DNA from 2 places in the Variovorax sp. UC122_21 genome. Region 1 is predicted to be linked to the other one. Evidence: riboswitches for the same ligand, from Rfam matches in the RefSeq annotation. Region 1 holds a riboswitch; the other holds the start of a gene.
The links. Region 1 has a riboswitch for ZMP and ZTP ahead of ACHMXE_RS12135 (tetrahydrofolate dehydrogenase/cyclohydrolase catalytic domain-containing protein). Riboswitches for the same ligand answer to the same signal wherever they lie in the genome.
Positions count from the first base shown of each region.

Region 2: linked by a shared signal. The riboswitch ahead of glyA (serine hydroxymethyltransferase) and the one ahead of ACHMXE_RS12135 (tetrahydrofolate dehydrogenase/cyclohydrolase catalytic domain-containing protein) in region 1 are both predicted to bind ZMP and ZTP.

Region 1 covers NZ_CP172003.1:2,442,022-2,450,823, reverse strand. The annotation lists gene ACHMXE_RS12150 (winged helix-turn-helix domain-containing protein) at 1-593, opposite strand, end outside; gene ACHMXE_RS12145 (SDR family oxidoreductase) at 1,207-2,028, shown strand; gene ACHMXE_RS12140 (class I adenylate-forming enzyme family protein) at 2,066-3,655, shown strand; ZMP/ZTP riboswitch at 3,660-3,740, shown strand; gene ACHMXE_RS12135 (tetrahydrofolate dehydrogenase/cyclohydrolase catalytic domain-containing protein) at 3,844-4,698, shown strand; gene ACHMXE_RS12130 (hybrid sensor histidine kinase/response regulator) at 4,695-6,545, opposite strand; gene ACHMXE_RS12125 (amidohydrolase family protein) at 6,712-8,052, opposite strand; gene ACHMXE_RS12120 (alpha/beta fold hydrolase) at 8,114-8,802, opposite strand, start outside.
Region 2 covers NZ_CP172004.1:2,695,967-2,704,768, forward strand. The annotation lists gene ACHMXE_RS25035 (pilus assembly protein) at 1-2,501, shown strand, start outside; gene ACHMXE_RS25040 (type IV pilin protein) at 2,498-2,926, shown strand; gene ACHMXE_RS25045 (GspH/FimT family pseudopilin) at 2,923-3,471, shown strand; gene nrdR (transcriptional regulator NrdR) at 3,502-3,945, opposite strand; gene glyA (serine hydroxymethyltransferase) at 3,970-5,214, opposite strand; ZMP/ZTP riboswitch at 5,256-5,390, opposite strand; gene ACHMXE_RS25060 (transglycosylase SLT domain-containing protein) at 5,435-6,301, opposite strand; gene ACHMXE_RS25065 (DUF748 domain-containing protein) at 6,900-8,802, shown strand, end outside.

The DNA of each region.
Region 1 (8,802 bases):
CGGGTCTCGATCTCTTCGCGGGTGATGACCTTGCCGAGGTTCTCGAACAGGATGAGCGCGATGTCGAACTCGCGCGGCTGCAGGCGAACCTCCTCGCCATCGACCATCACGATGCGCCGCAATCGCTTGAAGTAGTAGCCGCCGCAGACCAGGTCCTCCTCGGCCGGCAGATCGACCGGCGCCAGCTTTCGCGATTGCAGCAGCTGCAGTCGCATCGACAGCTCCGCGCCATTGACGGGCGCGGTGACGAACTCGACGCGTTCGCTGTTCAGCGGTTCGTCGTTGAAGGTGGAGGCCACGTTCATCGCGTCGCGCGATATGACGACCAGGACCGGCAGCTTCACAACGCCGCGCAAGCTGGCCCAGCGCCGCTGGTTCCATGCCTTGTCCGCGCACGCGACCAGGGCATCGTAGCGACGCCCCAGGGAGATCGAATCCCACAGGGCCTGCACCGAATCGAAGGCGGCCGAGGTGAAACCCTGCGAATCCAGCGCGGTGCGCAAGGGACCGCGCTCGTGCTCGTCGCCGAAGATCAAGGCCAGGGAGGAAATGGATTGGAACGCCGACGGATTCGTGTTCTTGCTCGACGTCATGGCGCCCGGCCCTCCACGGTTCGCGTGGAGCGCTCGCCACGTGCGCTCGGCAGGTCGGCGGGCCCGCGACATGCGTCCTCACCTGGTCTTGCTGCTGATTCCCTCATCCCCTGCCCCGGCGGCTTCGGCCGCTTTGTATGTTTATGAAAAATGAAATTTAAAAATGAGTGCGAATACTCATTTCCATCGCAATGCATTATCAATCTTGAGTCTGGACGGGGTGAGCTCCGGATAAGGATTTTGTGGATTTCTTGGGATTATGAACTATATAAGTGACGGATATGAGGGAAATTATATTCTTTCAAAAGCTAATTTGCTGAATCTATATTAACAATTGCGAGCGTACGAATGCATGTGAAATTAAGGGGTTTATTTAAATTTTGCTCTGATTCTCGCGAGGAGCATTTGCAAATGCTTCGAGTTGAGAATGAGTTGATAACTTGTTGGAATCGACCGCCGGTCTCGAGACCCATGACGCGCGGCCTGTCGCGTCTTGCGTCGATTGGCTGAGTTGCCGCACGCCGCCACGCCAGCCAGTCCGCGCAAGCGCCGCCCCGCCCGGCGCGCATAGCCTGCGCATCCCGCGATCGGAGATCGCGTCTCCGGAGCGTGCATGCCTTCCCTCAAATCCAAGACCCTTTTCGTCACCGGCGCGAGCCGCGGCATCGGCAAGGCCATCGCGCTGCGGGCCGCGCGCGACGGCGCCAACATCGTGGTCGCGGCCAAGACGGCGACGGCCGATCCACGCCTGCCGGGCACCATCCACAGCGCCGCCGAGGAGATCGTCGCGGCCGGCGGCCAGGCGCTCGCGGTGGTGGTCGACGTGCGCGACGAGACCCAGGTCCGCGCCGCCGTCGATGCCGCCGTGGCGCGCTTCGGCGGCATCGACATCCTGGTCAACAACGCCAGCGCGATCCACCTCGAGACGGTGGAGCGCACGCCGATGAAGCGCTACGACCTGATGTTCGAGATCAATGCGCGCGGCAGCTACCTCTGCGCGCAGGCCTGCCTGCCGCACCTCGAGAAGGCGGCCAATCCGCACATCCTGACGCTGTCGCCGCCGCTGGACCTGAACCCCAAGTGGTTCGCGCGCCATGCGGCCTACACCACCTCGAAGTACGCGATGAGCATGCTGAGCCGCGGCCTGGCCGAGGAACTGCGCGAACGCGGCATCGCGAGCAACTCGCTGTGGCCGCGCACCGTGATCGCCACCAGCGCGCTGCGCATCGCGGCGCCGGAGGTGGCGGGCCAGGCGCGCGTGCCGGCCGTCATGGCCGATGCCGCCTGGCACATCCTGACCCGGCCGAGCCGCGAGCTCACGGGCCAGCTGCTGCTCGACGAGCAGGTGCTGCGCGAGGCCGGTATCACCGACTTCGGGCCCTACCTCGTGACGCCGGGCGTCGAGCCGCTGATCGACTTCTTCGTGGAACCGTGACCCCCTCTTCGCTTCGCCCCCTTCAGGAGACCCTCGCATGCAGACCATCGACCCCGAACGCGCGGCCATCGCGCGCGTGTCCCTCGCCGACATCGTGCGCCGCGGCGCCCGCCGCCATCCCGACAAGACCGCCGTGATCCAGGGCGAGCGGCGCATCGGCTTCGCCGAACTCGACGCGGGCAGCGAGCGCGTCGGCGAGGCGCTGCGCGACCAGGGGTTCACGGGCCACCGCATCGCGACCCTGTGCCTCAACTCGATCGAGCACCTGAGCGCGATCCAGGCCATCCACAAGTCCGGCAATGTCTGGGTGCCGGTCAACGTGCAGCTCGATGCGGCCGCTATCGAGCATGTGCTGAGCCATGCCGAGGTCGGCGCCGTCTTCATCGATGCGCCGCTGCTCGCCGTGCCGGCGCTGCGCGCGCTGATCGAGCGCCTGGGCCTGCTGACGGTGGTGATCGGCGGCACGCAACCCGCCCCGGAGGGCACCCTGCCCTTCGACGCACTGGCCTCGCGCGCGCCCGCCCAGCCGCTGGGCGCGCCGGGCGGCGACGACGAGCTCGCGCTGATCATGTACACCAGCGGCACCACCGGCAAGCAGAAGGGCGTGATGCATTCGCACCGCTCGGTGCACGGCGCGCTGCTGAGCTGCGCGCAGAGCTTCGAGGCCACCGAACACGACGTGGTCGGCTCGGTGCTGCCGCTGTTCCATTGCGCGCAGCACACCATCAGCATGGGCGCGCTGCTGACCGGCGCCACGATCTGGCTGGCCAGCGGCTTCGATCCCGCGGCCATGCTGGCGGCGATCGAGCGCGAGCGCATCAGCTGGCTGTCGTGCCTGCCGATGATGTACGACGCGCTGATGAAGCATCCGCAGCGCCCCGCCACCGATCTGTCGTCGCTGCGCCTGTGCATGTACGGCCTGGCGCCGATACCGAAGAACCTGCTCGCGCAGATCCGCAGCGACATGTGCGCCGACGTGCGCCTGGGCACCGGCCAGACCGAGATGTACCCGCCGACCATGGTCTACCGCGCGAGCGACCATCCCGGCAAGGACGGCAACTGCTGGGGCATGTCGGTGGCGGGCGTGGAAACCGCGGTGATGGACGACGACGGCCGGCTGCTCGGGCCGGGCGAGATCGGCGAGATCGTCCATCGCGGCCCCAACGTCTTCCTCGGCTACATCAAGGACCCCGAGGCCACGGCCGCGGCGCGCCGCTTCGGCTGGCACCACACGGGCGACATCGGCATGTTCGAGGCCGACGGGCAGATGCTGTTCCTCGACCGCAAGAAGGACATGATCAAGTCCGGCGGCGAGAACGTCTCGAGCATCAAGCTCGAGGCGGTGCTGCTGGCCCATCCCGCGGTGGGCGCCGCGGCCGTGGTCGGCCTGCCGCATCCGCACTGGGGCGAGGCGGTCGCGGCCTTCGTGGTGCGGCGCCCCGCCGCCGAAGCCTGCGGCGAGGACGAGCTGCTGGCCTTCTGCCGCGAGCGCCTGGGCCGCTTCGAGGTGCCGAAGTCGATCCGCTTCGTCGACGCGCTGCCGATGACGCCGACGGGCAAGGTGCAGAAGTTCCAGCTGCGCAGCGGGCACCTGGAGCTGTTCGCGCCGGACGCCGTGCTTCGCTAAGATCGAGCCGCCGCGCAACTGGCGAACGGATGGAGCACCATCGGGGAGCGCGGCCATCGTCACGCCGATCGCCTGGGCATGTCAGTCGTCTTTTCAGGAGTTCCGACGATGAGTGTCCGCATGCCCGCCCCGTACCGGCGCATCCCTTCCCGTCCACGGCTTTCGCCCTTCCGCCTGGGAGGTGCGCGATGACCGCCCCGACGCCCTGCATCCTGCTCGACGGCAAGTCGGTCGCCACCGCGAACGAGGAGGCGCTGCGACAGCGGGTCTTCGCACTGAAGGCGAGGACCGGCGAACGCACCCCCATCCTCGCCACCCTCCTGGTCGGCGACGATCCCTCGTCCGCGACCTACGTCCGGATGAAGGGCAATGCCTGCCGCCGCGTCGGCATGGACTCGCGCGTCGTGACGCTCGATGCGCGCGCGACCACCGCGGACGTGCTGCGCGAGATCGATGCACTGAACGCCGACGAACAGGTGCATGGCATCCTGCTGCAGCATCCCGTTCCCGCGCAGGTGGACGAGCGGCAGTGCTTCGACCGCATCGCGATCCGCAAGGACGTGGACGGCGTCACCAGCCACGGCTTCGGCCGGATGGCATTGGGCCAGCCCGCCTTCGGCTCGGCGACGCCCGCGGGCATCATGCGGCTGCTCGCGCACTACGGCATCGGCCTCGCCGGCAAGCGCGCGGTGGTGGTCGGCCGCAGCCCGATCCTCGGCAAGCCGCTGGCGATGATGCTGCTGAACGCCGATGCGACGGTGACCGTGTGCCACTCGAAGACCGCGAACCTCGCCGACGAGGTGCGGCGCGCCGAGGTCATCGTCGGCGCCGTCGGCCGGCCGCGCTTCATCCGGGTCGACTGGATCCGCGACGGCGCCATCGTCATCGATGCCGGCTACCACGAGGGTGGCATCGGCGACATCGAGACCGAGGGACTGTTCGAGCGCTGCGCGGCGCTCACGCCAGTGCCGGGCGGCGTGGGGCCGATGACGATCTCGACGCTGATCTCGCAGACGCTGGAGGCGGCGGAGCGTGCAGCCTAGCCGTGCCGCTCGCCGCGCTCGTCCTGCTCTCCGCGAATGATCTGGTGCAGCGTGCGCAACAGCACCTCCGGCTGCACCGGCTTGAACATCACGACCAGCCCGCTGGCATAGGCCGCGCGCACGCGCTCGGGATCGGTATCGCCCGTGACCAGGATCGTGGGCACGCGGCGGCCGGCGAGTCGGCGCAGTTCCTCGGTCGCCTCGATGCCGTCCTGCGGATCGGCGAGCCGGAAGTCGATGAGGAAGGCGTCGAAGCCGTCGGGCGTGGCGCGCACCTGCGAGCTGGCATCGGCGAGGCGGCAGGTGATCTCGATGCGCTCGCAGTAGGGCGCGAGCCACATGCGCACCGCCTCGCCCACCGGCTGCTCGTCGTCGAGCAGCAGCACGCGCGGCGGCACCAGCGGCAGCTCGGTGGTATCGGCCTGCGCGGTATCGGGCACGGCCGCGGGCGCGGCGGGCAAGGCGCTGGGCACGGGCGGGCGGCGCGGCAGGTCGACCCAGAACACGCTGCCGCGGCCGAGCCGCGAGCGCACGCCGATATCGCCGCCGAGCAGGTCCACCAGCCGCTTGACGATCGCCAGCCCGATGCCCAGGCCACGCGCGACGTCGCGCTGCGGGTTGTCGACCTGGTAGAACTCGTCGAACACATGGGGCAGGTGCTCGGGCGCGATGCCCAGGCCGGTGTCCCATACGGCCAGCCGCAGGCGGTCGCCGCGAGGCCGCGCGCTCACGAGGATGCCGCCCTGGCGCGTGTACTTGAGCGCGTTGTCGACGAAGTTGGTCAGCACGCGCAGCAGCAGGTCGCCATCGGTCTGCAGCCATTCGGGCGCGGTGTGGAAGCGCAGCGCGAGGCCCGCCTGCTGGGTGCGCGGCTCGAAGATCTGCGACAGCCGCAGGAACAGCGGGTCCACCGCCATCCGCACCGGCTGCGGCACCACCGTGCCCGCGTCGATCTTCGAGATGTCGAGCATCGCGTTGAGCAGGCCGCTCACCGCGTCGGTGGCCTGCACCACGCGGCTGGCCACGGGGGCCAGCGGATGGTCGGCGAGGTCGCGCTCCAGCGAGCGCGAGAACAGCGCCAGCGCATGCACCGGCTGGCGCAGGTCGTGGCTGGCCGAGGCGAAGAAGCGGCTGCGCTCGCGGTTGAGCCGCTGCAGTTCGAAGGACTGGCGCAGCAGCTGCTCGCTCAGCAGTTCCTTGTCGATCTGGTCCGACAGGCTGCGCCGGATCAGCTGGTGCTGCGACAGCGCATAGCGCGCCATCGAGCCGCCGAACAGCAGGCCGACCACGCAGGTGAACCAGCCATCGGTGCCGCCCATCCAGGCGAAGCGCGTGACCACCCCCAGCGTGAGCGGAATCGTGACCACGGGCACCATCGCGCGCCAGGTGGCGATCACCGGCACCGAGCCCATGAGCACCGCGAACATGCCCAGCAGCAGGATCAGGATGCGCATCGGCGACTCGGTGCCCGGCGGCATCAGCGCCCAGGGCGCCAGCGTCCACATCGACATGTAGGCGCCCAGCGGCAGCATGAAGCGCCACGCGCCCTCGGGCTGACGCAGCGTGAACTCGGGCTCGGGGTAGAGGCGCGCGTTCCAGCGCATGAACACCAGCCGCAGGCACAGCAGCGTGCAGATCGCGACGCCCCACGCCAGCGCGCCGAAGCCGCGCGTCATCCAGAAGAACACGCCGGCCATCGCGATCGCCGAGGCCAGTGCCGTCAGCACCGTGGGCGGGCCCATCACGAACATGCGGCGCAGCAGGCGTTCGCGGACCAGTTGGGCGTGGGAATCGGCAGGCCCGGGCACGGGGCCCGACGGGGTGGAGGTGGCGCCGGGCGTACGCATGGGCGGCAGTGTAAGGGCCGTTCCAGCGCGTCCGGCCGCCGGAGGCGCGGTGCTCGCCCGACCCTTGCCGCTCCTCCATGAACGCAATCGAGGAAGCACGCCGGCTCATCACGGCCGAGCCGAACAGCGAGGCGTTCCTGACCCTGGCACGGATCGCCAGCCGACCTCAGTGCATCTCGGCCAGCGCCTCCTTGACGCCCTGTTCCTGCAATGGCGTGTCGCCGCCGTCGAGGTGCAGGGCCGCGTGCGGCGGTACCGGGGTTGCGCAGTCCTTGTGAATTACGCCATCCTTCATCACCAGTTGCACCTTGGCCGGGTCCGTCAGCAGCGACAGGTCTTGCAGCGGGTCACCGTCCACCAGGACGATGTCGGCGAGAAAGCCGGCCTTCAAGCGCCCCAGTTCGTCGGGCCGCAGCATGATCTGTCCGCCCAGCCGCGTCGCAGCCATCAGTGCCTCCTTGGGTGTCATGCCGATGTAGTCGACGAAGTACTGGAGGTCGTTGGCATTGGTGCCGTGCGGCATCCACGCGAATCCATAGTCGCCGCCCGGCAGGATGCGAATGCCGCGCTTGTGCATCTCGCGCAGCGACGCCGATGCGATCTCCAGTTCGCGCTTGTAGCCCATCTGCGTGGCGACCGCCTCCGTGATGCCGTACTCGGCCGCGTTGTAGGTCGTGCGAATGAGCCAGCCGATGCCCGGTGCGACGAAGTGCCGGTCCCTGGCCGCCTCGAGCATGTCAAGCGCTTCCGAATCGGCAAAGCTGGCGTGGTAGACCATCTCGATGCCGTGGCGCACGCACTGCTTGACCGACTCGCTGGAGCGCGCATGCGCGGCCATGCGCTTGCCATAGCGCTTGGCTTCCTGCGCCAGCATGGCGACCTCGTCTTCGGCGAACGGCGACATCTCCGCGGGCAGGCCGGCGATGTACTCACCCGACAGATTGATCTTCAGGTGGTCCACGCCGTACTTGATGAAGGTGCGGGCCGACTTGCGGATCTCCTCGGGACCGCTGCAGACACTGCCGAAACTGAGTTCTTCGAACTTCATGTGCGGCAGCGTGTTGTCGCCCAGCGCGCCGATGGTGGTGATCTCCTGGCTGCCGGCCAGGTAGCGCGGGCCGGGGAACTCGCCCGCGTCGATGGCGTTGCGCAAGACCACGTCCAGCCGCGGCTTGGCCGCTGCGGCGCCGATCGCGGAGGTCCACCCCATGTCGAGGTAGCGCTTGGCCACGCGCACGCACCAAAGCATGTGCTCCTCGGGCGGCATGAACTGGATGGCCGCGAGCGACGGCTGGTCGTTCCACGAGAAATGCGTGTGGGCCTCGGTCATGCCGGGCATGAGAAAGCGGCCTTTGCCGTCGATCACGCGCGCGTCATCGGTGCTCACCCGCTGGGGGAAGCGCGCGACTTCCACGATGCGCTTTCCCTCCACGAGAAGGTCGCCGGTGTAGGGGTCCTCGCCCGAGCCGTCGAAGATGCGAACGTTGGTGAATGCAATACGGGTCATCGTTGTCTCCTCCGGCATGCGCTGCCGGCCATGGGGTTGTGGAATGGCGCCTGGCGCCGTCTCAGCGCAGTGCCGCGTAGAAGGCTTCGATTTCTCGTGCGCAGCGCTGCGGTTGTTCGAAGGTCGTCCAGTGGCCGCATCCGTCGAGCACGACGACGCGGCTGCCCGCGATGCGCTCCTGCATGGCGCGGACGTTGTGCGGCGGCGCCACGCCATCCTGATCGCCGGTAACCAGCAGGGTGGGCACATCCAGGCGTTCGAGCGCGGCCGACTGCGCATCGGCGAGCGCCGCGCAGCTTTGCGCATAACCCTCGGGCGACTGGCGCATCACGCTCTCCCGCACCAGTGCGAGCACCGCCGGCCGCTGTTCCTTCGTCGACGTGCTCGTCGCGCCCTTCACGATGGCATCGGCGATCTCCTGCATGGCGGCCACACCGCCTCGCGCCGCGTCGGCACGGGCTGCGATGTTGGGGCGGGCGGCATCGGGAGGCTCGGCCAGCGGGCCGAAGAGCACCAGCGATTTCACCGTGCCGGGACGGCGAAGCGCCAGGTGTTGAGCGACGATCGTGCCCATCGAGTGGGCTATGACATGGACCGATCCGATGTCGAGCGCCGAGAGCAGCCCCACCATCGCGTCCACGTAGCGCTCGATCGACAGCGCCTTGCCGTCTTGCGGCAGCGGTGACCTCGCGCTTCCTGGAAGATCGGGCCTGATGCAACGAAAACCGCGGAGCACCGGCAACAGGGGCG
Region 2 (8,802 bases), on a different replicon from region 1:
CGGGCGCGGCCTTCGAGCCCGGCGTCGCGCACGGGGCTCGCCTTGTCGCTGCGTTCGAGCATGGAGACGCCGCCGCGGCCCCTGGCTCCTTCGCCATGGCGGGACTCGCCTACTGGGCGCGCACCCAGCGGGTCCGCAGCGACCACCCCGACCTGCGCGTCCAGACCTTCGCGATCGACCTCGATGCCGGCCGCGGCGCGTCGGTGGGCAAGCGCGAGCGCGGCAGCGCGCTCTACCTGGCCGCGAAGTACGGCGGATTCGTGGACCGCAACGGCGATGGCGATCCGTTCCGAACCGCCGCGCTGTTCGGTGCCCCGGACACGGCGGGCAGGTCGGCATGGTTCGGCAACGCCGAATGGGCGGAGGGGCTCGACAGCGACGGGCAGCCGATGCCGGCCAACTACGTCCTGGCCAGCGATGCGCGATCGACGGCGCAGGCGTTGCGCGGCGTGCTGCGCCGTGCCACCGCGCCGCCGCTGGGCGCGAATGCCACGGCCGCGATCTCCTCGGACACGGTGGGCGCGGCCGGCGCGAGCGTCTATCGCTCGCGTTCCGACAGCCGGCGCTGGTCCGGCACCCTGCAGGCGTTTCGCCTGTTCGTGGACCCGGAGACCGGCGCCTTGCGCGTGGCCGACGAGCCGTCGTGGGACGCGGGTGCCTTGCTCGATGCGCGCATGGAGCAGCCCGGTGCAGCGGCGTCGCGGAAGATCTTCACGCTGTCGAGCGCCGGCCTCGGCATCCCCTTCGAATGGGAGGCGCTCGACGAGCCGTTGCGGCGCTCGCTGCGCGCGGACCCCGATCCGGCGGCCGAGCCTGCGTCGGCGGCATCGGTCGATGTCCTGGCCCGCGACCGCCTGAACTACCTGCGCGGCGAGCGCCGCAACGAGGCCTCGTTCGCGGGCGGCCGCTTGCGCGTGCGCGACTCGGTGATGGGCGACATCGCGCATGCGGCGCCGCTGTACGTCGGCGCGCCCGATGCCGCCTTGCGCGAGGCGGGCTACCCGGCGTTCCTCGATGCACACCGCCAGCGCGAGAGAGTCGTCTATCAGGGCGCCAACGACGGCATGCTGCATGCCTTCTCGGCGCGCACGGGCGAGGAGCTGTTCGGCTATGTCCCGCGCCTGGTGTTTCCCGCGCTGGGCCAGCTGGCGCAGGCCGGTGGCGCGCACCGTGCCTACGTCGATGGCACGCCCACGGTGGCCGAGGCACGCATGGCCAGCGGCAAGTGGAAGAGCGTGCTGGTCTCCGGCCTCGGCGCGGGCGCGGCCGGTGTCTTCGCGCTCGATGTCAGCGACCCGCGCGCCTTCTCGGCCGACAAGGTGCTGTGGGAATTCGGCAGCGCCGACGACCCCGACATGGGCCACCTGATGCAGCCGCCGCGCATCCTGAAGTTCCGTACCAGGGCGGCGACCGCGGGCCGCCCGGCCACCCATGCCTGGTTCGCGGTCGTGCCCTCGGGCTTCAACAACCGCAATGCCGACAAGCGTGCCGCGCTGTTCCTGCTGTCGCTCGACAAGCCGGCCGGCACGCCGTGGCGGCGCGGCGTCGACTATCACAAGATCCTGCTGCCCCGGCCCGCCGATGCCAGCTTGCTCAATGCGCTCGCGAGCGCACCGGGCGACCATGCGGCCGACGACGGAACGGTCCGCTGGCTCTATGCGGGCGATACCCAGGGCCATCTCTGGAAGTTCGACTTCGAGCGCGATGCGCCGTGGAGCGAAGCCAACGCACTGGGCTTCGGCGGGGCGCCGCTGATGGTCGCGATGGATGGCGGCGCGGGCAGCCGGCGCCAGCCGATCACGGTGCCGCCGGAGGTGGGGCTCGGGCCCGGCGGCGGCAGCGTCGTGCTATTCGGCACCGGCCAGTTCATCGAGCCGGCGGACCTCGGTGCCGCGCGCCGCGGCCTCCAGACCGTGTATGCGGTGCAGGACACGGGCACGCCGATCCGCGCCGGCGAGGCGCGCACCCAGTTGATGGCGCGGCAGGCGCGATCCGTCGAGGGCGGGCTGACGGTCATCGAAGGCCCGTCCTTCGTCTACGGCGCCTTCGATCGCACGACGACACGGCGGCGTGGCTGGTACCTCGACCTGCCGGCCTCGCGCGAGCAGGGCGAGCGGCAGGTCGAGCGCTCCGTGCTGGCCGACGGCCGCCTGTTCTTCAACACGCTGATCCCGCCGCAGGCGGCCTGCGGCGAAGGCGGTGGCCGCAGTTGCGCCGTCGACGCGATGACCGGGCTGTCGATGGGCGGCACCTGCGTGCCTTCGGAGGCGGGGCTGCCGGGCGCGCCCTTCGTGGTCCAGCAGGGCGACGCCGCCTACGGTGCCGCCGATCCGACGGGGCGGCGCGCCGAGACCCGGCGGCTCGCGGTCCTCAGTCCCGGCACGCTGATGAAGGGCAAGGCGGTGTCGCTCACCCGGCCGCTCGAAGACGCCACGGTCTCGCGCCGCGCCGGCCGTCTCAGCTGGCGGCAGGTGCCGGATCCGCAAGGGAGGCGGCCATGACCGCCCGCCACGGCCAGCGAGCGGGCGCGGCCCTCGGCTGGAGCCTGATCGAAGTGCTGATCGCGCTCGCGATCATCGCCATCCTCGCGGCCATTGCCTTTCCCTCGTACGTCGATGCGGTGCACCGCGGCTGGCGCGCCGAGGCGCGCTCGGCGCTGCTCGCGCAGATGCAGCAGCAGGAGCGCCATTTCACCGTCGATGGCCGCTACCGGCGCTACGAGGGCGATTCCGCCGAGAGCGGGCAGGGCGGCAAGTACCTCGTGCGCAGCGAGCATTGCGACGGCCAGCGCAGCCTCGACGACTGTCTGCGGCTTTCCGCGCGGCTCAAGCCCGGCTTCTCGGACCCGCCGGTCGGCAACCTGTGGCTGGACAGCACGGGCGGACGCGGCTGCGATGGCGCGCAGCGGGCGCGGTGCTGGCAATGAAGCGATCCGGCAGGGCGCGCGGGCTCACGCTGATCGAGCTGCTGACCGTGATCGCCATCGTCGCCATCCTGGCCGCCGTGGGCGTGCCGGGTTTTCGCGCGTTGCTGCTGCATCAGCGGCTGGCAGCCGCGTCGCAGGCCTTCATGAGCGCGCTCGCGATGGCGCGGATCGAGGCGATCCGGCGCGGCGAGCCGGTCGGCGTGCTGCCCGAAGGCGGCGCGGGCTGGGACGGGGGCTGGGCGATCGTCGTCGATCCCGGCGGCGAAGGCGCGCCACGCGTGCTGCGCCGCTTCGACCAGCTCCCGCCGGGCGTCGCCATCGACAAGGAACTGGGCGACGGGCTGGCGCAAGGCGTGCACTACGACGGCAACGGCTTCTCGCGGCGCCTGCGCAATGCCGGTTTCGGCGCGGGCTGCGTCGCGTTCAGGGCCGAGACGGGGCGGCGCGCGGCCATCGTCCTCTCGGCGTCGGGGCGGCCTCGAAGTTGCGACCCCGATCGGAAGGGGGAATGCGGAACGGGGGTGTGCGGAAAGGGCGGCGAGTAGCAGCCGGCAGCGGCGGGTAGCGCCCGCCACTCAGATGTCGCGCAGCAGTTGCCTGAACTCGTCCACGTCCTCGAAGCTGCGGTAGACCGAGGCGAAGCGCACGTAGGCCACCTTGTCGAGCTTCTTGAGCTCGCGCATCACGAGTTCGCCGACCTTGGTCGACTCGATCTCGCGCAGGCCGCTGGCGAGCAGCTTCTGTTCGATGCGCAGCAGCGCGTTGTCGATCTGCTCGATGCTCACCGGGCGCTTGCGCAGCGCCAGCATCATCGAGGCACGGACCTTGGTCGAGTCGAAGTCGGCGCGGCTGCCGTCCTTCTTCACCACGACCGGGAAATTGACGTCGGGGCGCTCGTAGGTGGTGAAGCGCTTGTCGCAGGCACCGCACTGGCGGCGCCTGCGCACGAAGTCGGCGTCTTCCGAAACGCGGGTCTCCACGACCTGCGTTTCGAGATGACCGCAAAAAGGGCATTTCATGCGGTCAGGGCTTCTTCTTCGGGCTCAGCGGTAGACCGGGAAGCGGCTGGTCAGCGCGTGGACCTTGGCGCGCACGGCGTCGATGTTCGCGGCATCGCGCGGGTTCTCGAGCACGTCGGCGATCAGGTTCGCGGTGATGCGCGCCTCTTCGTCCTTGAAGCCGCGCGTGGTCATGGCCGGCGTGCCGACACGCACGCCGCTGGTCACCATCGGCTTCTCGGGGTCGTTGGGGATCGCGTTCTTGTTGATGGTCATGTGGGCGCTGCCCAGCACGGCCTCGGCTTCCTTGCCGGTGATGCCCTTGGCGCGCAGGTCGACCAGCATCACGTGGCTTTCGGTGCGTCCGCTCACGATGCGCAGGCCGCGCTGCGTGAGGGTTTCGGCCACGATCTGGGCGTTCTTGACCACCTGTTGCTGGTAGGACTTGAACTCGGGCGACAGCGCTTCCTTGAAGGCCACCGCCTTGGCGGCGATCACGTGCATCAGCGGGCCGCCTTGCAGGCCGGGGAAGATCGCGCTGTTGATCGCCTTCTCGTGCTGCGACTTCATCAGGATGATGCCGCCGCGCGGGCCGCGCAGGCTCTTGTGGGTGGTCGAGGTCACGATGTCGGCGTGCGGCACCGGGTTCGGGTAGACGCCCGCGGCCACCAGGCCGGCGTAGTGGGCGATGTCGACCATGAAGATCGCGCCGACGTCCTTGGCCACCTTGGCGAAGCGCTCGAAATCGATGCGCAGCGAGTAGGCCGAGGCGCCCGCGATGATCAGCTTGGGCTGGTGCTCGTGCGCCTTGCGTTCCATCGCGTCGTAGTCGATGGCTTCGTTGGCGTCCAGGCCGTAGCTCACCACGTTGAACCACTTGCCGCTCATGTTGAGGGGCATGCCGTGGGTCAGGTGGCCGCCTTCGGCCAGGCTCATGCCCATGATGGTGTCGCCGGGCTTGAGGAAGGCCAGCAGCACGGCCTCGTTGGCCGAGGCGCCGCAATGGGGCTGCACGTTGGCCGCTTCGGCGCCGAAGATCTGCTTCACGCGGTCGATGGCCAGCTGCTCGGCCACGTCGACGTGCTCGCAGCCGCCGTAGTAGCGCTTGCCCGGGTAGCCCTCGGCGTACTTGTTGGTGAGCTGCGAGCCCTGCGCGGCCATGACGGCCGGCGAGGCGTAGTTCTCGCTCGCGATCAACTCGATGTGGTGTTCCTGGCGCGCGTTTTCGGCCTGGATGGCAGCCCAGATTTCGGGATCGGTCTGTTCGACCAGATTGTTGCGTTGGTACATGGCAGTCCTTTGAAGACGAGGTCCTTGTTCTTCAACCAAACAAGGGCTGCCCAGGCGAACGGCTGATCGCCCGCGCGTCTGGAGCGACGTCGCGGGCGGTACGCTTCCCAGTGGTAGTCCACGTCAGCGCGGGCGCCTTGTCGGCACCGCGCCTATCGCCAGTCGCGTACCCGCTCGAGTGTAGCGGATCGGGCCGGCCCGGCGGCGGGCGAAAGGAGATTCAGGACACGGCCGACAGCAGCGCCACCTTCGGCGGCGTCGGGCCATTGGCCGGCTCGGTCGCCTCGTCGGGCTTGGCCGGGGCCACCACCGGCAGCGGCAGCGGCTGCGGGCGCAGCACCGGCGGCGTCGGCGCGAACGGCGAGGGCGCGCGGCCGCTGGCCACCTGCAGCAGGCGCTCGCGCTCGGCCATCACCTTGCCCGCATAGCCGCCGTCGTCCTCGAGGTTGGCCGCGCCCACGTAGTAGCGCAGGCCGCCTTCGAGCGACCCGGCGCGGGCGATGCATTCCTGCAGCACCTTCACGCCGACCCGCATGTTGGTCACGGGGTCGAAGGCGGTCAGCGTGCCGCCGGCCGGTTCGTACTTGTCGCCGTGCACGCGGGTCATGACCTGCATCAGCCCCTGCGCGCCGACCTGGCTCTGCGCGAACGGGTTGAAGCTGGACTCGACCGCCATGATCGCGAGGATCAGCGTCGGGTCGAGCTTGGTGTGCTTGCCGATGTTGTAGGCCTCGGCCACGAGCACGCTCAGCGGCTCGGCCGCGACGCGGTACTTCTTGCTGAGCCAGTAAGCCACGGCGGCCTGCTGCTTGGGCAGGTCGCCGGGGCTCGCGGCCGTCGTGCGCTCGATCGCGGTCGGCTCGAGGTCGGTGGCTTCGGGCGCGGGTTTGCGCGACTGCAGCCAGCCCATGAGCTGTTCCTCGCCTTGATGGCGCAGGTCGGGCCGCGCCACGAGGGCGAGGGCCGCGAACACGATGGCCAGGCCCAGCAGGGCGAAACCGTTGTGCGTGATTTCAAAAAAGCCGTCTGCCGCATCGGACACGAAGGTCCTCAGCCCGCGGGCCGTGGCATCAAACGCCTTGTTCATCGCTCTTCCTTTCTGTGCGGCACCTGTCGCAGCGCCGGGAAGGGCGGTGGGATGGAGGCAGCGGCGCTTGGATTGGTACCAATCAGGTTCCGCGCTGGAGGGATGAGGTGCGCGGCCGCCTGATCAAGCCGGGGGGAGTCGGCAGCGGATACAGGGTGGCTCCGTCGCGTCGGGCGTCCGGAGCAGGCGGGATTCTATCGTTGCTAAATACCCGGTCAAGCATAAGGAATTCCGTCTTAATTCTTAAAAGTGTCGAACAAATGTTTCAAACCGACCGCGGGGACCGCGTCTTTCTTAAGGGAAATCCCTTGCGATTTCGGGTTTGAAAAGCCGTGTCGGGCCGCCTAAGCTGAACGGGCCTGAGGTTTTCAGGTGCTTTCCGAAGCCAGGCGGTCGCGGTGCGAACCGGGGCCGGAACGGCGGAGGAACCACGGCGGCAATCTCTGCCGCCAGCACGACCGGAACCATCGACTTCCGGTCGAGCGAAACGATGGCAATGGGTCGTATGCCCGCCATCAAGCCCGGTGACATGACATTCGTCGCGTCGCCGGGCTTTCTTGCTTCTGGCATGCCACTTGTTTGGGGCACACTCGCGCGAATGAATGCTGCCGCCTCGATACAAAGCTTAAGAAAGAACAAATGGGTGCGACGCGGGATCGTGGCACTGCTCGTGCTTCTCGGCCTCTGGGTCCTGGCCTGGCTGGCGGTGCCGCCGATCGCCAAGAGCCAGCTGCAGAAGATCGCCAGCGAGAAGCTGGGCCGCCAGGTCACCGTGGAGCGCATCGGCTTCAAGCCCTGGACCCTCGAGCTCACGCTCAACAACCTGCGCATCGCCACCGCCGACGGCAAGGGCAACCAGGTCGTGGTGCGGCGCATCTATGCCGATGCCGAGCTGCAGTCGATGTTCCGGCTCGCGCCCGTGATCGACGCGGTGACGGTGGAAGCGCCGGCCATCCTGCTGACCCACCAGGCCGACGGCAAGTACGACATCGACGACATCCTCGCCAGGCTGGCCTCCGGCCCGCCGCCCGACCCCAAGGCCGAGCCCGCGCGCTTCGCCATCTACAACATCGCGATCACCGAGGGCGCGGTCGATTTCGACGACCAGACCGTCAAGCGCCGCCATGAACTGCGCGACTTCGTGCTCAAGGTGCCGTTCCTCAGCAACCTGGCCTCGCAACGCGAGGTCAACACCGAGCCCAAGCTCGCCTTCGCGCTCAACGGCAGCAAGTTCGACTCGGCCGCGCTGACCACGCCTTTCGCCGCCAGCCGCAAGACCGACGCCCACGTGCAGTTCAAGGGGCTCGACCTCGCGCCGTACCTGGGCTACATCCCGGGCGGCCTGCCGGTTCAGCTGCAGGCCGGCAGCCTCGACGCCGACCTCAAGATCGACTTCCAGCAGGCCAGCACGGTCGGCCTCAAGGTCACCGGCACGGTCGAGGCGCACGGCGCCAAGCTCGCCGACGCGCGCGGGCGCGACCTGCTGGCCTTCGACTCGCTCAAGCTCGCGCTGGCCGACGTGCGGCCGCTCGAATCGGTGTTCCATCTGAGCGAGGTCGCGCTCGCGAGCCCGCAGCTGGTCGTGGCGCGCGATGCCTCGGGCCAGCTCAATCTGATGGCGCGCGATCCGACCACGGGCAAGACCGAGAAGGTGGTCGCGGCCAAGCCGCCGGCACCGCCCGCTTCGTCCGCCAGTGCCGCCAGCGGCGCCGCTGGCGCGGCAGCACCCAAGCCCGCGCTCAAGGTCCAGGTCGACAAGATCGCCCTGAGCGGCGGGCGCATCGGCTGGCGCGACGAGACCGTGCAGCCCGGCGCGGCGATCGACGTCAGCGCGCTCGGCATCGACGTCACGGCCCTGACCTGGCCGATGGAGAAGCCGGCCCAGTTCAGCGGCAGCACCGAGGTCGGCGGCGCCACGCTCAAGTTCAAGGGCAGCGGCACCGACAAGGCGGCCGAGGTGCAGACCGAGGTCGAGGCGCTGCCGCTCTCGCTGGCCGCGCCCTATCTGGCCAACAGCCTCGAGCCCACGCTCGACGGCAAGCTCAGCGGCGAGATCGGCATCGCCTGGGCTCCGCCCGACCTGCGCTTCAAGGCCAAGCGGGTGGCGGCCGACAACCTCGCGCTGACCCAGGCCAAGACCGCGCTCGCGAGCGTCGGCCGCTTCGAACTGCGCGATACCGAGGTCGACATGGCGAAGCACACGCTGGCCGTGGGCTCGTTCACCGCCACCAATCCCAAGGTCAGCATCGAGCGCGACAGCGAGAAGCGCTGGATGTTCGAGCGCTGGCTCAAGACGCCGGCCGCCGCGGGCGGCAAGCCCGAAGCCGAGGCCAAGGTGGCGGCGCCCAAGCCGGCCGGCAGCGGCCCCGAATCGGCACCCCCGGGCGCCAACACCAAGCCCTGGGCGCTGACCGTCGGCACGTTCGCGGTCGACAACGGCAGCCTCTCGTACGCCGACAAGGCCAGCGCCACGCCGGTCGCGGTCGAGATCACGGCCTTCA